DNA from 4 places in the Streptomyces sp. NPDC018031 genome. Region 2 is predicted to be linked to each of the others. Evidence: riboswitches for the same ligand, from Rfam matches in the RefSeq annotation. Region 2 holds a riboswitch; each other region holds the start of a gene.
What was found. A riboswitch is a leader RNA that binds a small molecule or an ion and turns the genes downstream of it on or off. The one in region 2 is predicted to bind cyclic di-AMP.

Region 1 (7,487 bases), on a different contig from region 2:
CCGCGGTGTCGATGAAGTTGCCGCCCGCGGCGGCGTAGGCGTCCAGGACGGCGAAGGACTCGGCCTCGTCCGCGGTCCAACCGAAGACGTTGCCGCCCAGGGAGAGCGGGTGCACCGCCAGCGCTCCGAGCGGCCTCCGGGCCGCCTGCCCGGTCCGCCGCTGCCCTTGGGTGTGCTTGTCGTTGTCAGCCATACCCCGCTTCAGCGCGGCGGCCTGGGCGGATATTCCACCGCCGGGCGCGCGGCGACAGCGGGTGGCGGTGGCGGTTGGCGGTTGGCGGTTGGGGACGGTCTCCGGTGCCGGTCGGCGCCAAGGGGCGGGCAGGTGCCGGTCACGACGGACTGCTCGGGGGGCCGGCGCGGGTACTTGAGTCAGCGGCCGGCGCGGGTACGGGAGGTGCCGACCGGCGCGGGTACGGGAAGGCGCCGGGGCGCGGGGAGGGGTCGGGCCAGTGGCGTGGGGAGAGCGAGGCAGCGGCGTCGGTGCCGGTCGGCCCCGGTGCCGGTCCGGACCGGCGGCCCTGGTGTCAGGGGGGGGAGAGAGCACCAGGGCCACCGGCGTATCGGGGTGGGGGCGGTGAGTGGGACGAGGTCAGGGGTTGAGGCCGTGCTCGCGCAGCCAGGCCAGCGGGTTGATCGGGGAGCCGCCGCCGGGGCGGACCTCCAGGTGCAGGTGCGGGCCGGTCACGTTGCCGGTGGCGCCGACGCGTCCGATGACCTCGCCGGCGGACACCGAGCCGGACGTCCGGACCATCGAGGAGAGGTGGCAGTACCAGACCTCGGTGCCGTCATCGAGCGTGAGGACGATGCGGTAGCCGTACGCACCGGCCCAGCCGGCCTCGGTGATGGTGCCGCCGTGCACCGCCTTGACCGGGGTGCCGGTGGGGGCGGCGAAGTCCTGACCGGTGTGGTTCGCGGACCACATGTCGCCGGCCTCGCCGAAGGTCGAGGTGAGGGTGTACGAGGCCAGCGGGAGGGCGTACGCGGTGGCGAGCTTGGCGCGGCGCTCGGCCTCGGCCTTGCGGGCGGCCTCCGCCTTCCGCTCGGCTTCCGCCTCGGCCTTCCGCTGCGCTTCCGCCGCCGCCTTGCGCTCGGCCTCCGCCTCGGCGGCCTTCCGTTCGGCCTCCTCGTCGGCCTTCCGCTCCGCGGCGGCCTTCGCGGCGGCTTCCGCGGCGGCCTTGGCGGCAGCCTCGCGTGCGGCGTCGTCGGCGGCGTTCTGCTGGTGCTCGGCCTGCTGCATGATGCGGGCGCGCAGGGCCTCGCCCGCGTCGGTGGTCCCGTTGGCCCGGTCCTCGGCGGTGAGACCGGCCTGGGAGAAGGGCTGGGGGGAACCGGCGGGCTGCCCGCCGGAGGAGTCGCCACCGGCGAGGAGCGGTCCGATGCCGGGCAGTTCGCCCGCGTCGGGCAGCGAGTCCTGGATCTCGTCGGCGATGTGCGCGACGTCCGGCATGGATATCGGGGGGTTGGGACGGTCCTTGGCGGTCGCCATGCCGCCCGCGCCGACCGCGGCGATGACACCGACGCCGAGTACCGCCCCGCTGCGGGCCATGGTGCCGCGCTGCTTGGCGACGCGGTGCCGGCCGCGTACCGGGGCGAGGGAGTCGGCGGTGGGGTTCCACTCCTCCCACTCGGAGGAGGGGGCCACCGGGGAGGAGACCGTCTGGGTGTCGGTCCGCTGCGCGGCCGCCGTCCGTGGGCCCGGCCCGGGGTCGGCGCCCTCGGTCGGTCCGGTGGGGGTGCCGTACGGTGCCTCGTCAAGGGCAGACCTGTTGGACGCCACGGGGGCGCACTCCTTTCCTTCCCTCTCGCCTACCGGGTTAGCTGACGGGTTCGGAGCAGGAAGGTCTCCTACGGGCCGGGTTCGGCCCGATTCACCCCAAGGATGGTGGTTCCCCGGTTCCCTGGTACTGCTGGTGCCGTGGTGCATGCGGGATTCGGCGACGGCGCACGGTGCCGCCTCTTTGGCGGCTGGAACGACCGCGCTGCGTTATCGAACGTTAATAGACGGCGGGACGCTATTCCAAGCCGTTCCCCGGAATCCGTTGCCCTCGGGGAAGAATGTTCCGGGCATTACCGGGCAAACATCGGCGAGTTGCACAGCACAGGTGAACGCCCAGGAAACCCGACTTCGCTGATCGTGCGTCAATCGTTATGCGGAACGATCACGCCCGGTTGCTCTCCGTGATGCGCGGATGCGGGCAGTCGCGCCGGCGGCCCTGCCGGTACGCCGAGCGGCGTCGGCGCCTCGCCCCGCGTCGGCCGCTCTCCCTTCTCTCCGGCTTTCCTCCGGCCTGTGCCCGCACCCGCGCCCGGCGGCCCGGCGGCCCGGCGCGCAGCGCTGGATGGGGGCGCCGCCGTACGCCCACGTTCAGGCCCGTGCCGGGCATCGGAGGCTCCGGCCACGGGACGGGGCACCAAGGGACCCGAACGGAGGTGACGGAGGTGCCAGAGGTGACAGAGGTGACGGAGACAGGAGAGCGGGTGCGTGCCCGCCACGGGGTGGGGCACCGAGGGGCGGGGCACCGGGGCGGGGCGGGCGTGGGTGGCTCCGTGGCGCCCACCGGGGTACGTGGCGCCCCCGGGGTACAGGGGATCGCCGGACGCACCGGGCACGGCCGCCGACGCACGAGCAGCCGTCGGGGCACGGGGAGCCACCGGCTGCCGAGGGCACCGGGAGCGCCGGGCACGGAGAGCCACCGGGCCCCGGGAGCCGCCGGGGCGCGGCGCCGCTCGCACCGGGGTTCGGGTGATCACCGGTGCCGGGTGCCGGTCAGGGTCAGAGTTCGACGCCGCGTGCGCGGGCCCGTCGGTCGGCGGCCATCTCGGCCGATCCCTCGTCGAGGTAGACCTCGCAGACCAGCCGTCCGTCGCTGGTCAGGTTGTGCTCCAGTTCCCAGAGGGTGATCTCGTCCCCGCCGGCGAGCAGGAACGCGTGCTCGTAGAAGCGGCACCAGGTCGCGTCCGGGCCGCCGGTGCGCCGGCGCGGCTTCGGGGCCAGCGCGATGTCGTGCGCGAACGCCGTCTCCAGCAGCCGCCGGACCTCCTCGCCCGGGCGGTCCTCGTTCTCCGCCCGGCGCAGCACCCGCCGGGCGTGGTCGGCCGAGTTGTCCGCGACGTACGCCCGCACCGTCTCCACCGGCAGCGGGCCGCGCAGCAGTTGGTCGGGGAGCCAGAGCCGCTCCTCGTCGAACTCCTCCCAGCGGGCGCCGCCGGTGCGGTCGTGGGCCCGGCGCTCGGCCTGCACCAGGGTGTCCTCGTCGGCGTAGACCTCGTGCTGCGGGCCGTCGCCCGGGCCGGTGTTGTGCTCCAGCTCCCACAGCACGACGCTGCTGCCGTCCGGGAGGAGGAAGACGTGCCGGAAGGTGGTGTAGCCCAGCCGGGCGGGGGGTTCGTTGCACTGGCGGCAGGAACGCAGCTCGGTCTGGTGCATCAAGGCATCACGCAGCTGGGTGAGGACCGTCTCGTCGATCTCGAACCCGTTCTGGGCACGGGCCAGCAGCCCGTCGAGATGCTCGGCGGGGGTACCACCGACCTGTCCGTGCACCATGTCTCTCTCCTCCCGGCCAAATCGACACGCCGCGCCCCCCAGCGACACTTCGCGACTTACCGTAGCGGCGTCGACACGCGCTGCGTGCTGTGTTTCGAGGAAGCCGCGCCCTGACACGGCCTCTTCACTCACACCTGCGCCAGAAGAGTCGAATACATCACTCGAGGGGCTCGTGTGATCACACTTCCGGCCAACGAGGCAGCTCCTGCCGGGGATTACACGGATGCGGCCCGTCCGGATCCGCTTGTTCACGGCCTCGGTCCACGGCCGCGGCCGAGTCGGCATGAGCCCGGATTCCACCCGAAATCGACGCAGAGTCCGCCGCACATCTGTCCGGATCCGACGCTCCCCGTGGGACCGTGTCTCCCCGACGCCCCGGCGCCCCGGCTCCCCGGCTCCCTGGCTCCCCGGCTCCCCGGCTCCCCGGCTCCCTGCCGGAGCCTGCCGGCTGCCCGGCCGCGGGCCCGGGGGTGTGGGTCAGTCCCCGGCAGTGCCCTCGGGGCCCTCGGTCCCCTCGGTGCCGTCCGGTTCCGCCGCACCGCGCCGCGCGACGGTCGAGGTACGGCGCTTGACCACCGTGGCGGCCGCCAGTGCGCTCGCCGTGAAGGCCACCGTCATCACCCAGGGGCGGTCCAGGCAGTGGCCGGTGAGCCGGTCCAGCGAGTACCGGCCGGGGCCCGCGAGACCGATGCCCGCCGCCACGAAGCCCAGGAACGCCGGGTACTCGAAGCCGCCCTCGGTGACGAAGAACCCGGCGGGCGCGTGCACGGAGACCGCGCCCGCCATGGCGCCGGCCGCCGCCGCGCCGGCCGCGGGGGTGGCCAGCCCGGCCGCGAGCAGCGCCCCGCCGCCCGCCTCGCCGAGTCCGGCGGCCAGCGCGCTGTGCCGTCCCGGTGTGAACCCCATGTGCTCCATCGCGTGGGCGGTGCCGTCCAGCCCGTGGCCGCCGAACCAGCCGAAGAGCTTCTGCGCACCGTGGGCGAACAGCACGCCGCCGGTTCCGAGGCGCAGCGCGAGCAGTCCGAGGTCCGTGCGGAACGTCATCGACATGGCGGTGTCCATTTCCCGGTGCCGGTACGGAGGGCGGGGTGGCGCGGCGGGCGCGGTGCCACTCGCGTCCGTGACCGATTCTGTGCCGCTTCGGCCGGGTCCACCGCCGGGGCCGGGCCATCCGGGGGTGCGCTATCCGGGGGAGCGTGCCCCGGGGGGCGTGCCTCAGAGCGGGACTGCGGGACCGGGCTTCCGGGGGCGTGCCTCCGCCCGGGCTTCCGGGCCGGGCTTCCGGGCCGGGCTTCCGGGCCGGGCTTCCGGACCAGGAACGGAGGGTGCGCTTCCGGAGCGGACTTCCGGGGGCGTGCCTCAGAGCGGGACTGCGGGACCGGGCTTCCGGACCGGGCCTCCGCAGGCGTGCCTCCAGGCCGGGCTTCCTGGGTCAGGCTTCCGGGCCGGGCTTCCGGGCCAGGAACGGGGGCGCGCTTCCGACGGAGCGGACCGCCGGAGCAGACCCCCGGCTCCTCGGCGACGCACGGTGCCAGGGGCGGGGCCCGGGCCGGGCCCCTCCGCCCGGTACGGAGCGTCCGGCCGCCCGGCATGGGACCCGGTCCGCATGGAGCACCCGGCCGGACGGCCGGGGCGCGCCGGGGTGGCGGCGCGCCCCGGCGCGGTCAGCCGCGGCCGAGGGCGGCCAGTACCGCGTCCGCCATGACGCGCTGACCGGTGGCGTCGGGGTGCAGCGGGAGGGCCGGCGAGGCCGGGAACAGGCCCTCGATCCAGGGATCGGCGGAGCAGCTGTCGTGCCCCCGGGTGGCGGCCACGGTGTCGACGTAGGTCGCGCCGCCCGCAGCCGCGGTCCGGGCGACCATGTCGTTCAGCTCGCCGAGGACGCCGTGCAGATAGGCGATGTCCCCGGTGGTGATCGGCAGCTTGCCGAGGCACTTCCGCGGATCGGCCGGGATCACCGACGGGTAGCCGACGACCACCACCCGGGCCCGCGGCGCGGTGGTGTGGATCCGCCGGAGGGCGGCGGTCAGCTCGCTTCCCGCGGCGGCGAGTCGTGCGACGAGGGTGTCCCCGCCGTCCCCGTCCGTGTACAGGTCGCGGCAGGGTGCGCCCAGCGGGTCGGTCGGGGACAGGGCGGAGCAGGCGGCGATGACGTCCACGAACCCCATGTCGGAGGTGCCGAGGTTGTTGCCGCCGATGGTGAGGGTGACCAGCGTGGTGTCGGGGGTGACGGCGTCGAGCTGGGCGCCGTTCACCGGCACCCCGAGGTCCGTCTGCGGCTTGGTGAGCGCGGACGCCTTGGCCCCGGCGCAGCTCACATCGGTGTAGTGGGCAGCGCCGAGGGCGTCGGCGACCCGCTGCCCGTAGTTCTGGTCGGACCGCATGCACAGGCCCGCCGACTGCGCGGGGATCCCGGCGCCCGAGGCGTAGGAGTCGCCGAGGGCGACGTGCCGGGCGCCGCCGGACTGCTCGGCCCGGGCGGTTGCGGTGGTGGTGGTGAGGCCGGTCGCCAGCAGGGCGCAGCCGAGGAGGGCGATCGATCGCTTCGGGACGGTGGTGGACACGGTTCCTCCTGGGGGTGGCCCCGCCCAGCGGCTCGGGGAGGAAGGGCGGGGGCGGGGCGGAGTGTCGGGTGATCGGGTACGGAGGCGCTGCGATACCGGCCGGTAACGATGCCGGTATCGTGACCGCCGCCGACCGCGCGGGCCATGGCCGGGCGGACAACGGGCGTCCCGCACCGTTGTCCCCGGGCACAACGCGCCCCTGGGTAGCCTGCGCGGCATGAGCCGCACGATCCCTCCCCCCGCAGTGGCCCCGGTGGCAGCGGCGCTGCTGCGGCGGGCACCCGAGCTCGGCGACCGGATGGCCCGCCGGATCCGCGCCGAGGTGACGTACTACGGCAGCGAGGAACGCATCCCGTTCCGGACCCTGAGCACCTCCTGCCGCCGCAACCTGGAGCTGGTGTACGGGCACCTGGCGGACGGCACCAGACCCGACCTGACGCCCGCCCTGGAGGTGGGCCGGGAACGCGCCCGGCAGGGCACCCCGCTCGCCGAGCTGCTGCACGCCTACCGGGTCGGCTCCGAGTTCCTGTGGACCGAACTCGCCGCCGAGGCCGGGCGCACCGAGGGTGTCACCGCCGACACGGTGATCTCGCTGGCGACCTGGTGGCTCATCGAGGGGTACGCCGCCGCGGCGAGCGACGCGTACCGCGAGACGGCCGCCGCGCTGCTGCTCCAGCGCGAGCGGGAGCGTTCCGTGCTGGTCGAGGCGCTGTTCACCGGGCTGCTCACCGACAGCACCACGCTGTGGGAGGCCGCGGACGTCCTCGGCCTGCCCGCCGACGGCCCGTTCCTGGTGGTCGCGGCCGAGGTCCCGGCGCCCGGCCGGGACGCGCTGCCCGGCGTCGAGTCCCGGCTCCAGCACGAGCAGGTGCGCTCCGCCTGGCGGCTGCTGCCGGATCTCCAGGTGGGCGTGGTGGCGGTGCGCGGCCCGGCCGCGGAGGAGGCGGCGCTGCGCGTGCTGGACCGTCCCGCGGACTGCCGGATCGGGGTCAGCCCGTCCTACGACTCCCTGCGGGACACTCCGAAGGCGCTGCGGCTGGCCCGGCTGGCCCTGGCCGGGCTGCGCGGCCGGCCGGCGGGGATCGCCCGGTTCGACGACCACCCGGTCGCCATGTTGGTGGCCGCGGCCCCGGACGACGCCGGGCGGATCGCCCGGGTGGTCTTCGACCGGGTGCTCCGGCTGCCGTACGAGGAACGGACGCGGCTGCTGGAGACCCTGGAGTGCTGGTTCGCCGCGGGCGGTTCGGCGGCCGGGGCGGGGCGGCTGCTGTACTGCCACAGCAACACCGTCCGCTACCGGCTGCGCCGGCTGGAGGAGCTGGTCGGCCGTTCGCTGGGCGATCCCCGGACCGTCGCCGACCTGGGCGTGGCGCTGT
Region 2 (7,487 bases):
GCGGGTGTACTCCAGCCGTACCGGACGGCCGGTGCGCAGCGCGGCGAGCACCACGACGTCCTCGACGAGCATCTCCTGCTTCCCGCCGAAGGCGCCGCCGATGCGGCCGCTGACCACCCGCACCCGGTCCGGCGGCAGTTCGAAGAGGCCGCACAGCGCCCGGCGGGTGAGGTGCGGGGTCTGGGTTCCGGAGCGCACGGTCAGCCGGCCGTCCCCGTCGAACCAGGCGGTGGCGGCGTGGGTCTCCAGAGCGGCGTGCTGGACGCGCGGGGTGCGGAAGGTCTCCTCGTAGACGGTGTCGGCCTCGGCGAGTCCGCGTTCGAGGTCACCACTCGCGGTGTGCACCTCGTCGACGGTGTTGCCGGCCGGATGGACCCGTACCGCGTCCGGCAGCAGGGCCTGTTCGGGGTCGGACACGGCGGGCAGCACCTGGTAGGTGACCCGGACCGCGCGGCACCCCTCCTCGGCGGCCGCCTCGCTGTCGGCGACCACCGCGGCCACCCGCTGCCCGGGGTGGCGGACCACGTCGTCCAGTACGCGGGTGTCGGCGGGATCGTCGTCGTCGTGCTCATGGCGCCCGGTGGAGAAGCGGGTGGCGGGCGCGTCGAGGTGGGTGAGGACCGCGCGCACCCCGCGTACCGCGCGGGCCGCGGTGGTGTCGATGGCGCGGATGCGCGCGTGCCGGTGCGGTGACCGCACGAGTTTGAGGTGGAGCAGGCCGGGCGGGCTGGTGTCCACGGTGAACCGGGCGGTGCCGGTGACCACCTCCCGCCCGGCGGGCGTCGGTGCCGGCCGGCCGCTGCCGCCGGGGCGGTCGGCCGTGGCCGGCTCCGGGGGGTGGCCGGCACCGCGCAGCGCCTCCTCGACCGCCCGGTAGCCGGTGCACCGGCACAGGTTGCCCTTGAGGGTCTGCGGCAGGTCCGCTAGCTGTTCGGGCGTCAGCACCGCCGCGGTCATGATCATGCCGGGGGTGCAGAAGCCGCACTGGAAGCCCTGGGCGTCGAGGAACCGCTGCTGGAGGGGGTGGAGCGCGTCCCCGTCGGCGAGGCCCTCGACGGTGGTGACCGAGCGTCCGGCGACGCGGACCGCCGGGTGGAGGCAGCTGTGCACCGCGACGCCGTCGACGTGCACGGTGCAGGCACCGCAGTCCCCGGTGTCGCAGCCCTTCTTCACCCCGAACCAGCCGTGGTCGCGCAGGAAGGTGCGCAGGCACTGGCCGGGGGCGGGGGGCCGGCGGACCTCCTGCCCGTTGACGCGGACCCGGAACGGCATGTCTCTCCTCCGTTACCCGTTGCCGCCGCCCGCGAGCAGCTCGCGGCGGACCTCTTCGGCCAGGTGGAGCGCCATGTGACGGCGCCACCGGGCTGAGCCGTGGATGTCGTCGACCACCGCCGCCGGCGGGACGGCCCGCCGGACCGCGTCCCGCAGCCGGCCCTCGGCGGGCGGCCGGGAGAACGTGATGCGCACCGGCCTGGGGGTGGCCGCGCTGATGGTGAGGGTGAGACGGTGCGAACGCGGGTCGTGGACGCCGGTCACCAGGGCGGCGGACCGGCCGTGGGGCCGCAGGGCCGCCCGGCGGCATGCGGTGCGGGCGTCCAGCGGTCCGGTGGGCAGGGTGATCGAGCGCAGCAGCTCACCGGGGCGCAGGGCGGTGCGCCCGGGGCCGGTCACGAACCGGAGCACCGGCAGCCGTCTGCGGCCGCCGTCGGGCGCGTACAGCAGGCACACGCCGTCCAGCGCGGCGGTGAGCGAGACCATCGGAGCGGCCGGCAGCGCCAGGCACAGGTTGCCGCCGACGGTGGCGGTGTTCCACACCTTGAAAGAGGAGGAGAAGGCGCGGCAGCAGAACGCCATCAGGTCGCGGGCCCGCGGCCAGGGGCCGCCGCGGGCCTCGGCGAAAGCCAGCAGCTCGGCGACGGTGCAGGTGGCGGCGATCTCCAGGCCGTGCTCGGTGACGGTCAGCGGCGCCCAGCCCATGGCTCCCAGGTCCCGGAGTCTGCGCAGCTCGGGCCGCGGTTCGGCGAACAGGTGGGTGCCGCCGGCCAGCCAGGCGTCACCCGGTTGCCAGGGGGCGCCGCTCCGGCCGTCGATGACCTCGCGCACCGTTGTCAAGTCCACGTCTTGTTCCTCGTCCGCGCCGCCTCGGGCCGACCCCGCGCCGACGCGTGCGGGCGGGCGCACTGTTCAACCCGGCCGCGAGCCCGGCGTCACGCGGCGTCCGGGTGAAGTCCCGTGTCGGAGCAGTGCGATGTGGCCGGGGTCCAGCGGCCGTCGACCCCTCCTCGATCGTCCGCGGACATCCTTGATCGCGTCCGTCAAGTGCCCTGCTATTGCGGTCAATTGACGGTCGGCCGGCTGAAGAAGGGCGGACGGATTTCCCACGGGAGAGGGAGTGAATAAGTTCACAGAACCCCATTTTGGCTCTGCGGAACGGCGATTGATGTCGCAAGATCTCTCTCCGGAACGAATACCCCGTCACCGAGGCGGGGCCGTCCGGGCGCACGCCGAGTCCTGCCGACGCCCCGGATGACCGCACACGACAGTGAGCCGGCAGGAGCGGGAGACCCGAGCACGACGGGCCATGAACGCGATGGTCCTTGGGGTGAAGCCACGGAAGTGGCCGGGCAACTTCGCCTGCCCGAACCCGACAGGTCATCTTTCGCAGGCGTATGACGAAGGGCATAGCCATGTCTGCGATTCCGTCCATACCTCCGTGCATTTCCCGGGCCGGGGCCGTGTCGGCCCTCACCGCCGCCACCGTGACCGCGTCGTTGCTGGTCCCGGGCCTGGCGGCGGAAGCGGAAGCCGCCACGCCGGCGGCCAAGGCCCTCAAGGTGGCCGCCGCGAAGAAGGGCTCCCCGTACCGCTACGGAGCGGCGGGCCCGAACCGGTTCGACTGCTCCGGTCTGACGCTCTACTCGTACAAGAAGGCGGGGAAGACGCTGCCCCGGACGGCGGCCGCCCAATACAACAGGACACGCCATGTGTCCGTCGGCTCACGCAAGCCGGGTGACCTCGTGTTCTTTCACTCCGGCGGTCGTGTGTACCACGTCGGGATCTACGCCGGGAAAAACCAGATCTGGCATTCTCCCAAGCCCGGGACATCGGTGCGCAAGGAAAAGATCTGGACCGGAAAGGTCTGGTACGGACGCGTCAAGTGATCAATCACCGGGCGCCGGAAACCCGCGTGTTCTCCGTTGCGTCGGAGGCGGGAACGGAATGCGGTGGCGGTGGGTCCGTGGGATGCCGGTGAAGCCCTGAATCGCCGGCACCCGCCGGCGTCCCGGGCTTCTCCGGCCCACCGCTCGCCCGGTACCGCTCAGTGCCGTCCGCGCAGCCTGCTGAGGAGCCGGCGGGCCTGGGACCGCCGCCGCGGGTCGGCGGCGGCCCGCCGCGCCGTGTCCATCGCCCGCTGCCCCTGCGGGGTGCGGCTGAACCGTCTGATCCTGGCGAACAGTCCGGACATGAACTCCTCCTTGCACAGTGGGTCCCGACGGGGCCGGTGCACCGCCGGTGCGGACTCCCCTACCCCCCGGCGCACCGCCGACACGCCGCCGGCCCGGCCGGGGCGGCGGAATGCGGTGGACGGCCCGGACCCGGCTGACTAGTCTTCGCCCCATGTCCAGCCCCGAGGCATCCAGACGCTAGCCACCGGTCGTCCCGGTGGCTGATCGTGCCGGCACCTCCGCGCCCCGCCGCCGCCCCTGCGGCCGCGGGCCTCGCGGTGCGTGCTCCGCTGCCACCGGACCGCCGTCGTACGGGCTGTCTTCGACCCGGACCGCGCGTCCCCTCCGTGACGCCGGCGGGTCTTCCTCCGCGTGATGGTCCGGCGGCTTCCGTGTGCCGTGTCCTCCGCGACGCCGGCCGGGCCCGCCACAGCCGTGACGCGGCCCTGTCGATCCATGATGCGGTTGTGGAGTACTGCTGTGCCCTTCGTTCTGTATCTGCTCGGACTGGCGGTCTTCGCCCAGGGGACGTCCGAGTTCATGCTGTCCGGGCTGACCCCGGACATCGCCGCCGACATGCGCGTGTCCATCCCCACCGCCTCCCTGCTGACCTCGGCTTTCGCCGTCGGGATGGTGGTCGGCGCGCCGGTGATGGCGGTGCTCGGCCGGCGCTGGTCGCCGCGCCGCGCGCTGCTGACCTTTCTGACCGTCTTCCTCCTCGTCCACGTCCTCGGGGCGGTCACCACCGACTTCCGGACGCTGGTCGCCGCCCGGGTGGTGGGGGCGCTGGCCAACGCCGGCTTCCTGGCGGTGGCCGTGACCACCGCGACCGGCCTGGTGGAGCCGAACCTCAAGGGACGGGCCACCTCCGTCCTCCTCGGGGGCGTCACCCTCGCCTGTGTGGTGGGTGTGCCCGCGGGGGCCCTGCTCGGACAGGTGTGGGGATGGCGCTCGGCGTTCTGGGCGGTCGCGCTGCTGTCGGTGCCGGCCCTGGCGGCGATCGTGCGGTCGGTGCCCGGTGGCGTCCCCGGCCCCGCCGCCGGCAGCGTCCGGGGCGAGCTGCGGTCGCTGCGCGACCGGCGGCTGCTGCTCGTCCTGCTGCTGGGCGCGCTGGTCAACGGTGCCACGTTCTGCGCGTTCAGCTATCTCGCGCCGCTGGTCACCGAGGTGACCGGGCTGGGGTCCGGGTGGGTGCCCGCCGTGCTGGCGCTCTTCGGCATCGGCTCGTTCCTGGGGGTCACCGTGGGCGGCCGGATGGCCGACACCCGGCCGGTGCGGCTCCTGGTGGTCGGCGCGCCGGTCCTGCTGGCCGGCTGGGCCGGGTTCGCGCTGACCGCGGGCAGCACGGGGGCGACGGTGGTGTTCGTCCTGGCCCAGGGGACGCTGTCGTTCGCCGTCGGGTCCACGCTCATCTCACAGGCGCTCTACGCGGCCGCCGCCGCGCCGACCCTGGCCGGTGGGTTCGCCACGGCCGCGTTCAACGTGGGTGCCGCCGCCGGGCCGTGGCTGGGCGGGCTGGCGATCGCGGCCGGCCTCGGATACCGCGCACCGTTGTGGGTAAGTGTGTCGCTGGTCGCGCTCGCCCTGGTCACCGCCGCCGCGGCGTGGGTCGTCGGGGGCGGCGCGGCCGGCCGCCACGACCAGGCGCCGGACCCGGCCACGCAGCCGGCCGGTCCGGTCCGGGGCCCGCGGTGCGCCGACGGCCCCGGACCACGTCGCGGGCTCCCCGTCCCGGACCCCGGTGACGGCCCCCCGGGGGCATGACGGCACCACCGGCATGCGAGCACCGCGGCGAGCGCCCATGGTGGAGGCATCGAACGTGCCGGACCGTCACCACTGGAGGCCGCTTCACATGACTGGCACCATCACCGTCGGGCTGGACGGGACCGAGGAGTCCGCCGGCGCCGCCGACTGGGCGGCGCGGGAGGCCGACCGCACCGGCATGGCACTGCGTCTGGTCCACGCCCACCTGTGGCAACCGCTGGACGCGCCCGTCGCGCCGGACGCCGGCACACAGCAGCGGCAGGCACGGAAGCTGCTGGCGGACGAGGAGGCGCGGCTGACCGCGCTCGTCCCCGGGCTGTCGGTCGACAGCGAGCTCCTGGCCGAGGACCCGGTCCCGGCGCTGGTCGCCGAGGCCGCGCGGGCCGAGATGCTGGTACTGGGGTCACGCGGGCACGGTGCGCTGGTCGGCTACCTGCTCGGCTCGGTGTCACTGCACGTGCTGCGCCAGGCCGAGCGGCCGGTCGTCGTGGTGCACGGGCGCGCTCCCGCCGGCTCCGCGGCGGCCGGCTCGGGCGAGGTGCTGGTGGGGGTGCAGGAGTCGGACGAGTCGGGTTCCGCGGTGCTGGAGTTCGCCTTCCGGGCGGCCGCGGCGCGCGGTGCCACCGTGCGGGCGGTACGCGCCTGGACCCTGCCGCCCCCCTTCACCTGGACTCCCGGGGCGTTGAGCGCGGTCGATGAGGCGGGGGGCCTGGAGTCGCTGCACAAGAAGCTGCTCGCGGACGCGGTACGGCCGGTGCGGGAGAGGTATCCGCAGGTGGACGTGGTCGAGCACACCGAGATCGGCGCGGCCGCCGAGGTGCTGCTGACCAACGGCGCCGACGCCGGTCTGGTGGTCGTCGGGCGCCGGGCCCGGGACGGCGGGCTGCGGCGGATCGGCGCGGTGGCGCACGCCGTACTGCACCACGCCGCCGCGCCGGTGGCGGTGGTCCCGCACGTCTGACGCCGGGTCGGTTCCCGCCCGGGGTCAGCGGGCGGGAACCTCCCGGGCACGCTCGATGTCCGGGCCCCGGTAGAGCCGTTCCGGGATGCTCGCCAGAGTGGAGGGGTGCACCTGCGGCCCGAGGCCGTAGAACTTCTGGAAGCTCATGATCAGCGGCCGCCAGGCATCGGGGTCGACCCGGTCGGGGCTGCCGTCCATCCGGATGTCCTCGTGCACGTGGACCCGCTGGACGCGCACCTCGAAGGTGAGGATCGAACCGCGCTGCCGCTCGTCGTCCTCGGCCAGCGGGTGCACCGCCTCGACCACCGTTTCCATGGCGACCGGGCACTCGGCGACCCGGGGCGGGCCGACGGTCTCGGAGCCGACCGGGGTGAGCCCGGCCCGGGCGAACTTCTCCGGCTCGTGCCGGTATCCGCGCTTCGCCTTGCCGGGCGGGACGGGATCCGTCCCGGTGGTCAGGGCGAGCCGGTCCACCGCCGGCGCGAGGGCGTCGGAGGGGAGGTTCACCACGCACTCTCGGGTGCGGAGCAGGTTCTGTGCCGTCTGCGAACGGGCTCCCAGCCCCAGGACGGCCCGCCAGCCGAGCCAGAACACCGAGGACATCGGCGCCAGGTTGGCCCGTCCGTCCTCGTTCAGCGTGGACAGCAGCGCCACCGGCGTGCCGAAGTAGAGGATGCCGGGCTCGATGGCGGTGTGGGTGGCAAGGGTCGTGGTCACGGCGGCCAGTCTGGTCCCGGGTGGCACCGGGTGCTGGCGGTCATCGGACATCGCGTTGCGGGGCCGGCGGCGGTGCCCGCACCGGCCCCGCCGCGGTACGGCCCCGCGGCTCGGCCGGTACGGCCCGCAGCTGCCGCGGCCTCGCGTGCGTCGATCGGTTCCTCCCGGTGCTCGTGCGCCCGGGCGCACGCGGCGTCGAGCGGGCCGATGGGACTCCGGCCGAGTTCGGTCAACCGGTACCCGACGTGGCGCGCCGGGGTGGTGTGCACCGTGCGGGCCACCAGGCCGTCGCGTTCCGGGTGTGACGGCGCCCCGGCCGGAGGTGGCCGACCGCTCCGTGCGGTGCCCGGGCGCCGACACTCCCACGCCCGGCCGAATCCGCCCGCCACGAGCGGTCGGTGAGGTCGGCTGGAGGGGTGTGCGCGCCGGAGCGTGGTGCTTCCGGCCGCCACGGCGTGGCGCCGCCGCCCCTTCCCCTCCGGAGGCACCGGGCGGCGCCGCGCCGGCGGGAGCCATGTCGGCCGGGGCGGAGCGAGGCGAGCGGAAGGTGCGGGACCATGGGGCGTGACGAGGACGTCATCGCGGAGCTGACGGCCGAC
Region 3 (7,487 bases), on a different contig from region 2:
CGGGGTCCGGCACATGCCGTACGAGTTCGGCAACTTCGGCAGCGAGGAGGACCCCGACAAGAAACCCACCAAGTGGACTCCCGGCCACAGCGGCTCCTGGGGCACCGGCTGACCCGGGCCGCCGCGCCGGACGGGGCGCGCCGCCGGTCACGGCCATCGCCGACCGGCGGCGCGCCCGACGTCGTCCGCCCCGCGATACGGTCGAACCGTGCCCGACCAGCCCGACCTGCCCCACCCGCCCGAGTGCCCGGCCCACCGGCCTGACCGGCCCGTCCCTCCGCGGCCGCCCGGTCCCGCGGAGCCCGCGCCACCCGGCTGCCCCGCGACGGCCGGTCCCGCGCCGCACACCCCGGCGGACCCCGGGCCGGACTCCGCCGGTACCGCGCCGCACGCCGCGGTAGCCGGTCCCGCGCCGCACACCCCGGCGGCGCCAGGAGATCCCACTCCCGCCGACGGGGGCCGCATACCCGACCTGTTCGGCTGGGAGTTCGCGAGCGACCCCTACCCCGCGTACCACCGGCTCCGGGAGCACGCCCCGGTGTACCGGACCACCCTGCCCAGCGGCGTCGAAGCCTGGCTGGTCACCCGCTACGCCGACGCCCGGCAGGCGCTCGCCGACCCCCGGCTCTCCAAGAACCCCCTGCGCCACCGCGGGCACGCGCACGGCAAGGGCAAGGTCGGCATCCCGGGGGAGCGCAGCGCCGGGCTCATGACCCACCTGCTCAACATCGACCCCCCGGACCACACCCGGCTGCGGCGGCTGGTGTCCAAGGCGTTCACCCCGCGCCGGGTCGCCGCGTTCGCCCCCCGGGTGCAGCAGCTCACCGACCGGCTGATCGACGGCTTCGCCGGGCGCGGCGAGGCCGACCTCATCCACGAGTTCGCCTTCCCGCTCCCCATCTACGCGATCTGCGACATGCTCGGCGTCCCGCCGGAGGACCAGGACGACTTCCGGGACTGGGCCGGGATGATGATCCGGCACGACCTGCCCGACGGCCGGCGCACCCCGCGCGGCGGGGTCGCCCGCGCGGTGAAGCGCATGCGGACCTACCTGGCCGAGCTGATCCACCGCAAACGGGAGACGCTGGGCGGCGACGGCGAGGCCGACGACCTGATCTCCGGCCTGATCCGGGCCAGTGACCACGGTGAGCACCTCACCGAGAACGAGGCCGCCGCGATGGCCTTCATCCTGCTGTTCGCGGGCTTCGAGACGACCGTCAACCTGATCGGCAACGGCACCTACGCCCTGCTGCGCCACCCGGAGCAGCGGGCCCGCTTCCAGCGGGCCGCCGAGGCCGGCGACCAGCCGCTGCTCGCCGGGGCGGTGGAGGAGCTGCTGCGGTACGACGGCCCGGTGGAGATCGCGACCTGGCGCTTCGCGACCGAGCCGGTCACCCTCGGCGGGCAGTGGATCGCCGAGGGGGACCCGGTGCTGGTGGTGCTCGCCGCCGCCGACCGGGACCCCGCCCGGTTCGACCGGCCCGACGTGCTCGACCTCACCCGCCGTGACAACCAGCATCTGGGGTACGGCCACGGCATCCACTACTGCCTCGGCGCGCCGCTCGCCCGGCTGGAGGCGCAGACCGCGCTCGTCACGCTGCTGCGCCGGCTGCCCGACCTCCGGCTTGCGGTGGATCCGGATGATTTGCGCTGGCGTGGCGGGCTCATCATGCGTGGACTCCGCACCCTGCCGGTGGAGTTCACCGCGGAGCCCCCCGCCGCGGCCGGGTGACCGTCCCCACGTGCGGAAGTGACGGAGAGTCAGTACGTGATCTCCGCGTGACCTCGGCTACATCGGCTTGTGACTCGCGGGCGCCCCGATTATCTTCATGCGACAACTCAGCTGCCACACGAGAGGCAACCGCATGCGTTCCGGCAACGGTCGGCATCGCCGTCCCCGTCAGGCTCCTGCCATCGTCGTCGCGGCGGGGGTGACCGGCGCAAGCATCGCGCTTCCGCTGCTGGGCGCGTCCGGCGCGCACGCCGCCGACTCCGAGACCTGGGACCGGGTCGCGGAGTGCGAGAGCGGCGGCATGTGGAGTGCCAACTCCGGCAACGGCTTCTACGGCGGCCTGCAGCTGACCCTGGACATGTGGAAGACCTACGGCGGCACGGCCTACGCCCCGCGCCCCGACCTGGCCAGCCGCTCGCAGCAGATGTCGGTGGCCGAGACCATGCTGCGCGACCGCGGCCCGCGGGCCTGGCCCGCCTGCGCGCTCGACGCCGGGCTGACCGACGGCGGCCGGGCACCCGAGGTGAACCCCGGCCGCACCGACGCGCCCACCCCGCCGGGGCCGGAGAACGGGACCACCCCGGAGGACCGGGAGGCCGGGGACGACCGGCCGGAGGGGGACGACCGCTCGAAGGGGGACGACCGGGACACCGCCCCGGAGACCGGCGCCGAGGACCGGGACCGGGCCGAGCCCGGCGCCGACCCGGCCGGGGACCCGGACCGCGCGGACGACCGGGACCGGGCCGACGACCGCGCCGAGGACCGTGGCGACGACCGGGCCGACGACCGCGGCGAGGACCGTGGCGATGACCGTGCCGACGACCGCGCCGAGGACCGCGCCGAGGACCGCACCGGCGGCGCCGGCGACCGCGCGGACGGCGACGAGGGCACCGACCCGGCCGGCGGGCACGACGCCGACCGGGACACCGAGCCCGCCCCCGGCACCGGCAAGCACCGCGGCCGGCCCGACGACCGGGCCCCGGAGGACGGCGAGCGCCGCGGCGGGCGGCACGCCGACCGCGGCGACCGGGACGGCGTCGAGAGCCCCGAGGGCGCGGACCGCTACACCGTCCGCGCCGGTGACAACCTGTCGGTCATCGCCGAGGACCTGGAGGTGCCCGGCGGCTGGCCCGCGCTCTACGGCGCCAACGAGGACGTGATCGGTGCGGACCCGGACCTGATCCACCCCGGGCAGGCGCTCGTGGTCGAGGGTGACCGGAGCTAGCGACGGGCCGGGGCGCACCCGGAGCGGAAGCGGGTCCTGACGGATGGTCGGGGCGCGCTTCCGCCTGCCCGCGCGCACCGCTTCGACCGCATCCGCCCGGTTTGCTGAAAGTGAGACATGGATCTCGTGTCCGTCCCGCTCCGTCACCCTTGCCCGGCCTCGGGGCATCCGTGCTGACCTGCACCGATGACGGTTCCTCAGCGGCAAACGGGCGTGAGTTCCACGGATGTTGGGGTTTGAGCTCCCCGGGGTGATGTGCTTACCGTCTTTTCCGCCCGCCACCGCGGGCACCGCCGACCGGCACGCCGAGTCCTGCCACCGGCCGGGGGGTTGTCGACGCGCAAGCGCCGAAGGCAGGAGCGGGGGACCCAGGATTCACGCCGGTCTCCCCGGCTCGGGGTTAAGCCGCGTGCGGGCACCGCACGCGGCCGGGCACCTCACATGGCCCGCACCCGACAGCTCACCTCGCAGGCGTCGGTGTGAGGAAACCCAACCACGATGTTCAAGTCCAAGGGCAAGCACCGCCGTCCGTCCAAGGCCACCCGCATCGCCACCCTCGCCGGGGTCACCGGCGCCGCGGTCGCCGTGCCGCTGCTGGGGGCCGCCGGGCAGGCGTCCGCCGCGACCGTGTCGCAGTGGGACGAGGTCGCCCAGTGCGAGTCGGGCGGCAACTGGTCGATCAACACCGGCAACGGCTACTACGGCGGCCTGCAGTTCTCGGCCTCCACCTGGGCCGCGTACGGCGGCACCGCGTTCGCCCCGACCGCCGACAAGGCGTCCAAGAGCCAGCAGATCCAGATAGCCCAGAAGGTCCTCGCGGGCCAGGGCAAGGGCGCCTGGCCGCACTGCGGCGTGAACCTGACCAGCGGCGGCTCGGCCGGCTCCGGCACCGGTTCCGGCAGCACCGCCGAGCAGGCCCCGCGGAAGTCCACCCCGCAGCCGCAGTCCGCCCCCCGGTCGCAGCAGCCCGCCCAGCAGCAGGCGGCGCCGCGGGCGGACCGCTCCGCCGAGCCCGCGCCGACCACCCGGTCCCAGGAGCGCACCGCGCCCAGGACCGTACAGAAGGGCGACGGCGAGTACGCCGTCAAGGCCGGGGACACCCTCTCCACCATCGCCCGCGCGCACCACGTGGACGGCGGCTGGCAGGAACTGCACGAGCTGAACCAGGACGTCGTCCAGGACGCCGACCTGATCTACGTCGGCCAGCGGCTCCACCTGAGCTGAGCCCCGCGGCAGGCCCCGGCCCGCCCGGTGGGGCCTGCCGCCTCCTTCCGCCCCGGCCTCCCCCGGCGCCGCCGGGGCCCGAGCCGCTCCGGGCGCCCCCGGCCGTCCCCCCGGGGGCGCCCGCCCGGGTCCGCCCCGCCCCGCCGGCGGGGCCGGCCCGGCCCGCCCGGCGGACCCGTTCCCGGCCGGCGGCCCCGGCCCCCCCGAACACCCCCAGGTACGCCGCACCGGGGCCATACCGGGCGCGTACCGTCTCGTACGCCGGGCGTCGGGCGGGATCGGCCCCCGGGTCCGGTTAGGCTCATGCTGCAGACGCAGACCCACACGAAGGAGATCCTCGTGCCGTCCATCGACGTCGTCGTAGCTCGCGAGATCCTCGACTCGCGAGGCAACCCCACGGTCGAGGTCGAGGTCGGCCTCGACGACGGCAGCACCGGCCGTGCTGCCGTGCCGTCCGGCGCCTCGACCGGTGCCTTCGAGGCCCTCGAACTGCGCGACGGCGACAAGAACCGCTACGGCGGCAAGGGCGTCGAGAAGGCCGTCCTCGCCGTGATCGAGCAGATCGGCCCGGAGCTCGTCGGCTACGACGCCACCGAGCAGCGCCTCATCGACCAGGCCATGTTCGACCTGGACGCCACCCCCGACAAGTCCTCGCTGGGCGCCAACGCCATCCTCGGCGTGTCGCTCGCCGTGGCGCACGCCGCCTCCGAGGCGTCCGACCTCCCGCTCTTCCGGTACCTGGGCGGACCCAACGCCCACCTGCTGCCGGTCCCGATGATGAACATCCTCAACGGCGGTTCGCACGCGGACTCCAACGTCGACATCCAGGAGTTCATGATCGCGCCGATCGGCGCCGAGTCCTTCTCCGAGGCCCTGCGCTGGGGCACCGAGGTCTACCACACCCTCAAGGCGGTGCTGAAGGAGCGCGGCCTGTCCACCGGCCTGGGCGACGAGGGCGGTTTCGCGCCGAACCTCGACTCCAACCGCGAGGCGCTGGACCTCATCCTGGAGGCCATCCAGAAGGCCGGCTACACCCCCGGCCAGGACGTGGCGCTGGCGCTGGACGTCGCCGCCTCCGAGTTCTACAAGGACGGCAAGTACGTCTTCGAGGGCCAGGAGCGCACCGCCGCCGAGATGACCTCGTACTACGAGGAGCTGGTGGCCGCGTACCCGCTGGTCTCCATCGAGGACCCGCTGTTCGAGGACGACTGGGACGGCTGGAAGACCATCACCGCCAAGCTCGGCGACAAGGTCCAGCTCGTCGGTGACGACCTGTTCGTCACCAACCCCGAGCGGCTGGGCCGCGGCATCGAGGAGAACGCCGCCAACGCCCTGCTGGTCAAGGTCAACCAGATCGGCTCGCTCACCGAGACGCTGGACGCGGTCGAGCTGGCCCAGCGCAACGGCTTCAAGTGCATGATGTCGCACCGCTCCGGCGAGACCGAGGACGTCACCATCGCCGACCTCGCCGTCGCCACCAACTGCGGCCAGATCAAGACCGGCGCCCCGGCCCGCTCCGAGCGCGTCGCCAAGTACAACCAGCTGCTGCGCATCGAGGAGATCCTCGACGACGCCGCGGTGTACGCGGGCCGCTCCGCGTTCCCCCGCTTCAAGGGCTGACCCCGCCCGGGGCGCCCGCCCCGTCTGCGTCCGTCCCCGCGCCCCGGTCCCGTACCGTGGGCGGGGACGGACGCAACGGACGAGGCAGGGAGGCGACATGGGCGCGGACCGGGACCGGTTCTCCACCGCGACCAGGCTCAAGGCGCTCGGCGAGCACGCCGCGGCGCGGGTCTACCGGGCCCGCGGCCGCCGCAACCGCCTGACCGGCCGGGCCGCACTGCTGGCGCTGGTCGTCTGCTCCCTGGTGGTGGCCCTCGCCTACCCGATACGGCAGTACGTCTCCCAGCGCTCGGACATCGCCGAGCAGCGGCGGCAGGCCGAGCTGGCGGCCCAGGAGAGCGAGCGGCTGCGCGCCGAGAAGGCCCGGCTCCAGGACCCCGCCTACGTCGAGCGGCTGGCCCGCGAACACCTGCACTACGTCCGGCCCGGCGAGACCGGGTTCAGCATGACCGGGGGCGACCCGGACGCCGACCGGGCCGAGGACCAGGCCGCCGCCGCGCGGCCCTGGTACCGCAACCTGCTGGCGGGCCTGGACACCGCGGACGCCCGGCCGCACGGCCCCGACCGCCCCTGACCGCCGGCCGCCCCGGCCGCCCGACGCCCCTCCCGTCCCTCGCGCCCGTCTCGTCCCGCCCGTCCCATTCCGCTTTCCGCGCCGACACCGAAGAGACCCGCCACCCATGGACACGCCCCCTCCGCAGACGGAGCCCACCCCGCCCACCGACGCGGACGTCGCAGCCTTCCAGGAGCAGCTGGGCCGCCCGCCGCGCGGCCTGCGCGCCATCGCCCACCGCTGCCCCTGCGGCAACCCCGACGTCGTGGAGACGGCGCCCCGGCTGGAGGACGGCACGCCGTTCCCGACGCTGTACTACCTGACCTGCCCGCGCGCCGCGTCCGCCATCGGCACCCTGGAGGCCGAGGGCGTGATGAAGGAGATGAACGAGCGGCTCGCCACCGACCCGGAACTGGCCGCCGCCTACCGCGCCGCGCACGAGGACTACATCGCCCGCCGCGACGCCATCGAGGTGCTGGAGGGCTTCCCCAGCGCCGGCGGCATGCCGGACCGGGTCAAGTGCCTGCACGTGCTGGTCGGCCACTCGCTGGCGGCCGGCCCGGGGGTGAACCCGCTGGGCGACGAGGCCATCGCGATGCTGCCCGAGTGGTGGCGCAAGGGCCCGTGCGTCACCCCGGGGACCGGCGGCGGCGCGGAGGACGGCCGGTGACGCGCGTCGCGGCCGTCGACTGCGGCACCAACTCCATCCGGCTGCTGATCGCCGACGCCGACCCGGCCACCGGTGAGCTGCGGGAGCTGGACCGGCGGATGCGGATCGTCCGGCTCGGCCAGGGCGTGGACCGCACCGGCCGGCTCGCCCCCGAGGCGCTGGAGCGGACCTTCGCGGCCTGCCGCGAGTACGCCGACGCCATCGCCGCGCACGGGGGAGTGGAACGCGTCCGCTTCGTGGCCACCTCGGCCTCCCGGGACGCGGAGAACCGCGCGGACTTCGTCCGCGGCGTGGTCGACATCCTGGGCGTCGAACCCGAGGTGATCACCGGTGACCAGGAGGCCGAGTTCTCCTTCGTCGGGGCCACCAGGGAACTGGCGGGCGCCGTGCACGTCGAGCCGCCCTACCTGGTGGTGGACATCGGCGGCGGGTCCACCGAGTTCGTCGTCGGCGACGGCCGGGT
Region 4 (7,487 bases), on a different contig from region 2:
GGACACGGCGATGCCGCAGAAGGCGAGCACGGCCACGAACGCGCCGCCCGCCTGGCGCTCCGTCGCCGTGCGCCCGTCCGGAGCCCCCGGGGGAGGGGGTTCCGCCGGGCCGACGGGGTCGCTGGCTTTCTCGGACATTCGGGGCCGCCTCCATGAGGTGGGTTCAGGCAGTGCGCTGCGGGGCCCGGCGGCCCGTGCCGGGGCCCGGGGTGGAGCGGGTGGACGACATCGCCGACGCGTACATGCCGGACGGTCGGGATGTGCATCATACACACAATGTGTATCGTGCATATCCAGTACCGGAGGGGTGCACTCCGTTCTGTGCATAAGGCAAAATCATGGTCAAGGGACCGATGGCCCGAGGACGGGCGGCGGCAGCGAGGAGAAGTGCGTGGCGGACCGCCTCGAACGGCTGGAGCGCGAGCTGATGCTGCTCGCCCGGTGCCATGTCATGACGCCCCGTGAGCGCCGCTCCGACCGCCCGTACCAGCTCGAACGCTCCGCCTACGTGCTGCTGTCCCGGCTCGACGCCGAAGGGCCGATGAGCATCGGCCGGCTCGCGGAGGCCTTCCAGCTGGACGTCTCCACCGTCAACCGGCAGACCGCCGGGCTGCTCCGGCTCGGCCTCCTGGAACGCATCCCGGACCCGGACGGCGGCCTCGCCCGCAAACTCCGGATGACCGAGGTGGGCGCCAAGCGGCTGGCGGCCGACCGCACCCTGCGGCGGGACGGCCTCGGACGCATCCTGGCCGACTGGACCCCGGACGAACTCGCCGACTTCGAGGCGGCCCTGACCCGCTTCAACCGGGTGGTGGAGGAGTACGAGGGCCGCGACTGGCCCCGCCGGAACACCGAGCCCCCGCCGCCCGGCGACTGACCGGCCCCCGCCGCCCGGCACCCGGCGCGCTCCCGCGGTCCGGCAGCTGCCGGCGCACGCCGGCACCAGTCTTCGGGCAGCGGGCGGAACCGCGCCTCCCGGCACCCGGCGCGCCCCCGCGGCCCGGCAGCCGATCGGCCCCGCCGGCACCAGTCTTCGGGCGGCGGGCGGAACCGCGCGGTCCGGCACCCGGCGCAACCCCGCGGTCCGGCAGCTGCCGGCGCACGCCGCCCGGCAGCCCACCGGGCCTCGCCTCCCGGCAGTCGACCGCACCCTCCGCCCGCGGCGGTCGGCGAGCCGGCCGCACCTTCCGCCGGGCAGCCGGCGAGCCCGACGCACCCCAGCCCGGGCCCTTCAAACGCCCCGGCACGTGGCACGCGGCCCGCGCGGAGACGATCGGTCGGGCCCCCGAGGTGGCCGGGGCCCGCACGGAGGCGACCGGGCCGGCCTCCGTGCGGGCGACCGGACCGGGGTCTGCGCGCGGGGCGCACCGGCCGGGAATCCCAACCCGCCCCCCGGTGTTCCCCCAACGACACCGAGCGGACGCCATCCGAGGGGGAACCCGTCATGAGCGACCAGCACACCACCGCCCACCGCGTCGAGGTCGTGCGCGGCTCGCAGCGCGTACGGGTCGAGATCGCCGGCCAGGTGGTCGCCGAGTCCACCCGGCCGCTGCTGGTGCACGAGACCGGCCTGCCGGTCCGCTACTACCTGCCCGTCCAGGACGTGGACCTGAGCCTCTTCGAGCCCACCGCCCACCACACCGTCTGCCCCTTCAAGGGCACCGCCTCGTACTGGTCCTACACCGGCCCGGGCGGGACGCACCGCGACGTCGTGTGGGCCTACCCGGACCCGATCCCCGCCGTCGCCGAGCTCAAGGACCACCTGTCCTTCTACGACACCGTCGCCGACATCGCCGTCACCGGCGATTCCCCCGCTCCGCCACCCGCCTGACCACCCGTCGGCGGAACGCCGAAGTGCCCGGCCCGCACGGTGGCGGACCGGGCACTCCGGACTACGGCACGTCGGCCGTCAGGACGTCGGCACCTCAGATGCTGACGCCGTGGGCGCGCAGGTAGGCGATCGGGTCGATGTCGGAGCCGTAGCCGGCACCGGTGCGGACCTCGAAGTGCAGGTGCGGGCCGCTGCTGTTGCCGGTGGAGCCGGACAGGCCGATCTGCTGACCACCGGAGACGGTCTGACCGGCGGAGACGGACAGCGACGACAGGTGGGCGTACTGGCTGTACTTGCCGTCTGCGTGGCGGATGACGACCTGGTTGCCGTACGAGCCGCCCCAGCCGGCCGAGACGACCTCACCCGGGCCGATGGCCTTGACGGTGGTGCCGGTCGGGACCGGGAAGTCCGCACCGGTGTGGTAGCCGCTGGACCAGGCGCTGCCGGCCTGGTGGTACGGGGTACCCAGGACCAGGTTGGCGACCGGCGCGGTGAAGCCGGAGGCGGACGGCGCCTCGGCCGGGGCGGCGGCGGGCTTCGCGGCCGGCTTCGGGGCCTCCTGCTTGGGGGCCGCGGGCTTCGGGGCCTGCTGCTTCGGGGCCTCGGCGGTCAGCGCCAGCTCCTGGCCCGGGAAGATCAGGTTCGGGTTGCCGCCGATGACCTCGCGGTTCGCGTCGTACACGGCCTTCCAGCCACCGTCCACGTCGTGCGACTCGGCGATCTTGAACAGGCTGTCACCGCGGACCACGGTGTACTCGGAGCCCTCGGCCGGCTTGGTGGCGGGGGCGTCCTGCTTCGGGGCGGCCTTCGGCGCGGCGGCCACCGGCTTGGGGGCGGGCTTCGCCGGGGCGGGAGCCGCCTCCTTCTTCTCACCGTCGGGGGAGATGGCCGGGGCCGGCCCGCCCTTGGTGAGGCCGGCCTTCACCGAGCACACCGGCCAGGCGCCGGGGCCCTGCTCGGCCAGCACCTTCTCGGCGATGGCGATCTGCTGGTCCTTGGTGGCGAGGTCGGCACGCGGCGCGTAGTCCAGGCCGCCGAACGCCGCCCAGGTGGACTGCGTGAACTGCAGGCCACCGTAGAAGCCGTTACCGGTGTTGATGCTCCAGTTGCTGGTGCTCTCGCACGCCGCGACCTTGTCCCAGGTCTCGACGGAGGCGGCGCTCGCCGAAGTGGCGCCGACGAAGGGAAGGGCCACACCGGCACCGCCCGCGGCGAGCGCGAGCGAGACCTTGGCGATACGGCCGGGGTTATAGCGACGGTGACGTCCGCGAGACATAGGGGTGTTCCTCTCCTACGCCTGCGAGGTGAGCTGTCGGGTTCGGGCTGGAGTTGCCCGGCCGCGTCCTGAGCAGCGGTCATCCCACCGCAACGCGTCTTCACCCCAAGCCGGCCGTGCGAATGCCCGGTCCGGCACTTACCTGGTTCCCCCGCTCCTGCCGTGATGCGTCGTGGGATCCGCAACCGGCGGCAGGATTAGGCGCTCCGGTTACAGGCTCCCGAGCAGTGATTGCCGAAGGGAGCGGGCGCCACCGTAATCAGAACGAATTCGCCGCCACAAGCCACGTGACCTGCGTCAAAGATCCATTCTCCGAATTACTTCCGCTTTACGTCACGCTGCGCTCCGGATCTCTTCCGTACCGAAATGGAGATCTTGCACAATGGCGTCCTGGAAAAGCGCCCGGTAATCGACCTGACGCAAAGTGCGCGGGACGCGACGGAGCGGTCACGGGTTGACGCCCCCGTCCGTGACCTCCCTCACCCGGGCCAGCTATAAGGGCATGAGTCATTAAAAGTCCGTTTTGTGTCAATGAGTTGGGCGCCGCGCCGCCCGATCGATGGACAAAACGCCCATCCGTTCCCGCCGCTCCCGGCCGCGGCGCCTCCGACTGCCGGGTTCACCGCTCGCCTGCCCGCGACCGGGCAGCTGTGGCAGAGTTGGCCCGGGCTTCGGCCCGAGGGCCCGCGGATCCTCGCAGACGACCCTGCCCGGGGCCCTCGTCCGGGTGAAGGGGGCCGTGTGGCGCGGGTGATCGACGACCGTTTCGAGCTGCTGGCGCGGCTCGGCGGCGGCGGCATGGGAACCGTGTGGAAAGCGCGTGACCTGGCGCTCCACCGCGAAGTGGCACTCAAGGAAGTGCGCCCACCCGACCCGGGACTCGCCGAGTACGACCCCGAGGCCGCCCGCGCCCTGCGCGCCCGCGTCCTCCGGGAGGCCAGGGCACTCGCGCGCGTGGACCACCCCAACGTCGTCACCATCCACCACATCGTGGACGGCGGTGAGCATCCCTACCCCTGGCTCGTCATGGAACTCGTCACCGGTGGATCGCTCCAGGACCGGCTCGACCGCGGCCTGCTCGCGCCCGCCGAGGCGGCCCGGGCCGGCCGCGGGATGCTGGACGGCCTCCGCGCGGCACACGCGGCGGACATCCAGCACCGCGACATCAAGCCCGCCAACATCCTGCTGCGCCCCGACGGCCGCCCGGTCCTCACCGACTTCGGCATCGCCGCCGTCCTGGACTCCACCGTCCTGACCGCCACCGGCTCGATCATCGGCACCCCCGACTACATGGCACCGGAACGCGTCGCCGGCCAGGACGGCGGGCCCGCGGCCGACCTGTGGTCGCTGGCCATGACGCTCTACGTGGCCGTGGAGGGGCACAACCCGCTGCGCCGCGGCAACACCCTGGCCACGCTCGCCGCCGTCCTCAGCGAGGACGTCCCGCCGCCACGGCACGCCGGACCGCTGACCGGAGTGCTGACATCGGTCCTGGTACGCGACCCGGACCGGCGCCCGGACGCGCCGACCCTGGACCGGCTGCTGGCCGAGGCCGAGGCCGCCGCGATGGCCGCGGCCCGGCCGGCCCACGCGTCCCCCGACGCCCCCGTCCCGGACCCGCCCGGCCCCACCGGCCCGCGACCCCCCACCCAGCCGGCCACCGCGCCCGCCTCCGCCGCCCCGCCGCCGCCCGCGCCCGCCCCGCCGCGGCCCGCGCCCGCCTCGCCGCCGCCCGCGCCCGCCCCGCCGCCGCCCGCCTCCGCCGCCCCGCCGCCGCCCTCGCCGGCCCGGCCGCCGACGGCCCGGCTGCGCCACGGGCGGGTCTACGCGTCGGCGCTCGGCGCGCTGGGCGTCGTCGGCGTCCTGCTGTGGACCCTGCTGCCCTGGGGCGACCCGGGCGGCGGAGAGGCGGAAGGCCGCACACCCCGCAGCCCGGGCACCTCCGGCACACCCGGCGGCGACCCGGCCGGCGCCTCCGGCGGCAGCGGCACCCCCGGTGGCAAGAAGATCACCATCGGGGTCAAGTTCGACCAGCCCGGGATCGGACTCAAGACCCCGGACGGCCGGCACAGCGGCTTCGACGTGGACGTGGCCACGTACATCGCCAGGCAACTGGGCCACGACCCCCGCGACATCGAGTGGAAGGAGGCCCCCAGCGCCGACCGCGAACGTCTGCTGCAACGCGGCGAGGTCGACTTCATCGTCGCCACCTACGCCATCACCGACGCGCGGGCCACCAAAGTCGACTTCGTCGGTCCCTACCTGGTCGCCCACCAGGACGTGCTGACCCGCGCGAACGGCCCGTCCGTCGACAAGCCCGCGGACCTGAACGACAAGAAGCTCTGCTCGGTCACCGGCTCCCTCCCCGGACTCAACATGAAGACCAAGTTCGCCCCCCGGGCCCAGCTCCTGGAGCGCGACACCATTCCGCAGTGCCTGGCCGGACTGGCGAACGGCGAAGTGGACGCCGTCACGGCCGACGACGCCGTACTCGCCGGCTGGGCCGCCCGGGAGCCCGGCACTTACGAGCTGGCCGGCCTGGAACTCACCTACGAGCGCTACGGCATCGGCGTTCCCAAACGCAGCGACCTCAGGAACGGAATCCGCCAAGCGCTGCGGAAAATGACGGCGGACGGGGCCTGGGACACGGCGATGACCGAGAATCTCCCCCTCCTTCGGGCCGAAGCCCCGCCCCAGCAATAACCCCGCCGGAACCCTCGCGTCGGACCGTCGCACGATTCCCGGACATCGGCCGCTGTCGGGCCGCGGGAACCATGCCGCAAACGCGCAATGGTGAACCTGCGGACGGCCTTTCGGAGGGTCCGGGGGTCACTCGGTCCGCGACCGCTTCCGGAGCCCGCGGGAACCGAGCCGATTCGCTTTCCGGTCCTGCCTCACCCGACCTCGCGGGAGTCGGTCCCCCGCGCCTCCAGGTTCCAGGCGACGACCTTCCGGGGGTGGACGCGAATGATGTCCCGGCTGAAGTAGTCGGGTGCCACGGGTGGCACGTCGACGGTCAGCACCTCGGCCCGGCCCCTGATCTCGACCCCGCGCCCCCACCCGCCCGCGACCGGGTCATCGGCCGGAGCCAGATCGTCGACCAGCACGGAGACGTCGGGACGGGCCTGCGCGTTGCGGTACTTCCGGCTGCGGGCCATGTCGGGCCCACCGATGTCGATGGTGCCGTCGTCGTTGAGCCGGAAGCCCACCGGGCGGACCTGCGGACCCCCGTCGGGTCCGATGGTGGCGAGCCGGGCCAGCGGCTGGGCGGCGAGGTACTCGCGCTCCTTCTCAGTGAAGATCATGCGGCCGACCCTAGAAACTCAACCGCGGTCGAGGTCAAGGCCGCCGAGGCCGCCCGCCGCGACTGCCGCGGCCCTCCCGGAGCCACGCCCGCCCCCGCACACCGCCTGTGCGTGATCACCCTCATGAGACGGCCGGCAGCCGCATCCGGCCGCGAATACGCAAAAGACCCCGCTTCAGCTGACTCGCTGATCGCGGGGTCTTCCGGCACTTCTCGCGAAGTGCCCCCGGCAGGATTCGAACCTGCGCACACGGCTCCGGAGGCCGGGAGAGCTCAAGACGCCCCGAACCGGTTGACCTGCGGCGGAGTGCCTGGCTGGCCCCGCTCACAGCAAGATCATCACGCCATTATGACGTGGCCGTCTGTCGCGGCGCTCCGGGCGGGCGGTAGCGTCGACGGCATGATCTCGGGCGATGGCGGGGCCCCGAACGGGGCGACGGAGTTCACAGAGGAGAGCGCGAGGGGGGTCCTGGGAGAGAGCTGCCTCGCGGCTGGACTCAACCCCGCGGGTGCTGAGCTGCTGAGGCTCGGCTCCAATGCTGTCTACCGCCTCGCATCCGCGCCAGTGATCATCCGCATCGCCAGAGACCCCGACAGCCTGAAAGAGATGCAGCGGGCGGTCCGCGTCGCCCGGTGGCTGGAGACGGAGAGCTTTCCCGCGACCCGGGTGCTGCCCGACGTCCGTCAGCCGGTGCTGGCCGGTGGCAGGGTGGTGACCTTCTGGGAGAGCGCCCAGGAGCGCGAGGAGTACGCGACCCTCAATGAGCTCGCCAAGCTCTTGCGGCGGCTGCACTGGCTGGAGGAACCGGAGTCGCTGGGCCTGCCGTACTTCGACCCCTTCGCCCGGCTGGGTGCTTCACTGCGCCGGCTGGACGGCGTCGCAGAGGAAGACCGAGCCTTTCTCGAAGATCGCGCCACCAAGCTGCACAAGGAGTACGACCGGCTCGACTTCGTACTCCCGTTCGGGATGATCCACGGTGACGCGAACATAGGGAACGTAATCCGGCACCGAACCGGCGAAGCGATCTTCATCGATCTCGACGGCTTCGCGCTGGCTCCGCGAGAGTGGGATCTCA

Region 1: another riboswitch for cyclic di-AMP. It lies ahead of ACH4B3_RS12480 (M23 family metallopeptidase); the one in region 2 lies ahead of ACH4B3_RS22960 (C40 family peptidase).
Region 3: another riboswitch for cyclic di-AMP. It lies ahead of ACH4B3_RS28845 (transglycosylase family protein); the one in region 2 lies ahead of ACH4B3_RS22960 (C40 family peptidase).
Region 4: another riboswitch for cyclic di-AMP. It lies ahead of ACH4B3_RS01790 (transglycosylase family protein); the one in region 2 lies ahead of ACH4B3_RS22960 (C40 family peptidase).

Annotation. Positions count from the first base shown of each region.
Region 1 covers NZ_JBIRFT010000004.1:30,234-37,720, forward strand. Annotated here, with positions in the region: gene ACH4B3_RS12475 (aldo/keto reductase) at 1-193, opposite strand, end outside; gene ACH4B3_RS12480 (M23 family metallopeptidase) at 593-1,780, opposite strand; cyclic di-AMP (ydaO/yuaA leader) riboswitch at 1,792-1,950, opposite strand; gene ACH4B3_RS12485 (DUF6227 family protein) at 2,777-3,547, opposite strand; gene ACH4B3_RS12490 (DoxX family protein) at 4,025-4,597, opposite strand; gene ACH4B3_RS12495 (SGNH/GDSL hydrolase family protein) at 5,212-6,111, opposite strand; gene ACH4B3_RS12500 (PucR family transcriptional regulator) at 6,329-7,487, shown strand, end outside.
Region 2 covers NZ_JBIRFT010000011.1:33,025-40,511, reverse strand. Annotated here, with positions in the region: gene ACH4B3_RS22970 (molybdopterin-dependent oxidoreductase) at 1-1,272, opposite strand, end outside; gene ACH4B3_RS22965 (FAD binding domain-containing protein) at 1,285-2,118, opposite strand; cyclic di-AMP (ydaO/yuaA leader) riboswitch at 2,493-2,684, shown strand; gene ACH4B3_RS22960 (C40 family peptidase) at 2,688-3,161, shown strand; gene ACH4B3_RS22955 (hypothetical protein) at 3,320-3,466, opposite strand; partial or broken gene ACH4B3_RS22950 (Cmx/CmrA family chloramphenicol efflux MFS transporter) at 3,927-5,036, shown strand; gene ACH4B3_RS22945 (universal stress protein) at 5,299-6,171, shown strand; gene ACH4B3_RS22940 (flavin reductase family protein) at 6,196-6,888, opposite strand; gene ACH4B3_RS22935 (hemerythrin domain-containing protein) at 7,446-7,487, shown strand, end outside.
Region 3 covers NZ_JBIRFT010000018.1:32,965-40,451, forward strand. Annotated here, with positions in the region: gene ACH4B3_RS28830 (DUF6479 family protein) at 1-112, shown strand, start outside; gene ACH4B3_RS28835 (cytochrome P450) at 464-1,732, shown strand; gene ACH4B3_RS28840 (transglycosylase family protein) at 1,932-2,957, shown strand; cyclic di-AMP (ydaO/yuaA leader) riboswitch at 3,293-3,446, shown strand; gene ACH4B3_RS28845 (transglycosylase family protein) at 3,456-4,181, shown strand; gene eno (phosphopyruvate hydratase) at 4,521-5,801, shown strand; gene ACH4B3_RS28855 (septum formation initiator family protein) at 5,899-6,375, shown strand; gene ACH4B3_RS28860 (DUF501 domain-containing protein) at 6,482-7,024, shown strand; gene ACH4B3_RS28865 (exopolyphosphatase) at 7,021-7,487, shown strand, end outside.
Region 4 covers NZ_JBIRFT010000001.1:425,503-432,989, reverse strand. Annotated here, with positions in the region: gene ACH4B3_RS01805 (MFS transporter) at 1-138, opposite strand, end outside; gene ACH4B3_RS01800 (MarR family winged helix-turn-helix transcriptional regulator) at 392-877, shown strand; gene ACH4B3_RS01795 (DUF427 domain-containing protein) at 1,445-1,831, shown strand; gene ACH4B3_RS01790 (transglycosylase family protein) at 1,926-3,107, opposite strand; cyclic di-AMP (ydaO/yuaA leader) riboswitch at 3,113-3,321, opposite strand; gene ACH4B3_RS01785 (bifunctional serine/threonine-protein kinase/glutamate ABC transporter substrate-binding protein) at 3,849-5,810, shown strand; gene ACH4B3_RS01780 (PPOX class F420-dependent oxidoreductase) at 6,002-6,412, opposite strand; gene ACH4B3_RS01775 (phosphotransferase family protein) at 6,812-7,487, shown strand, end outside.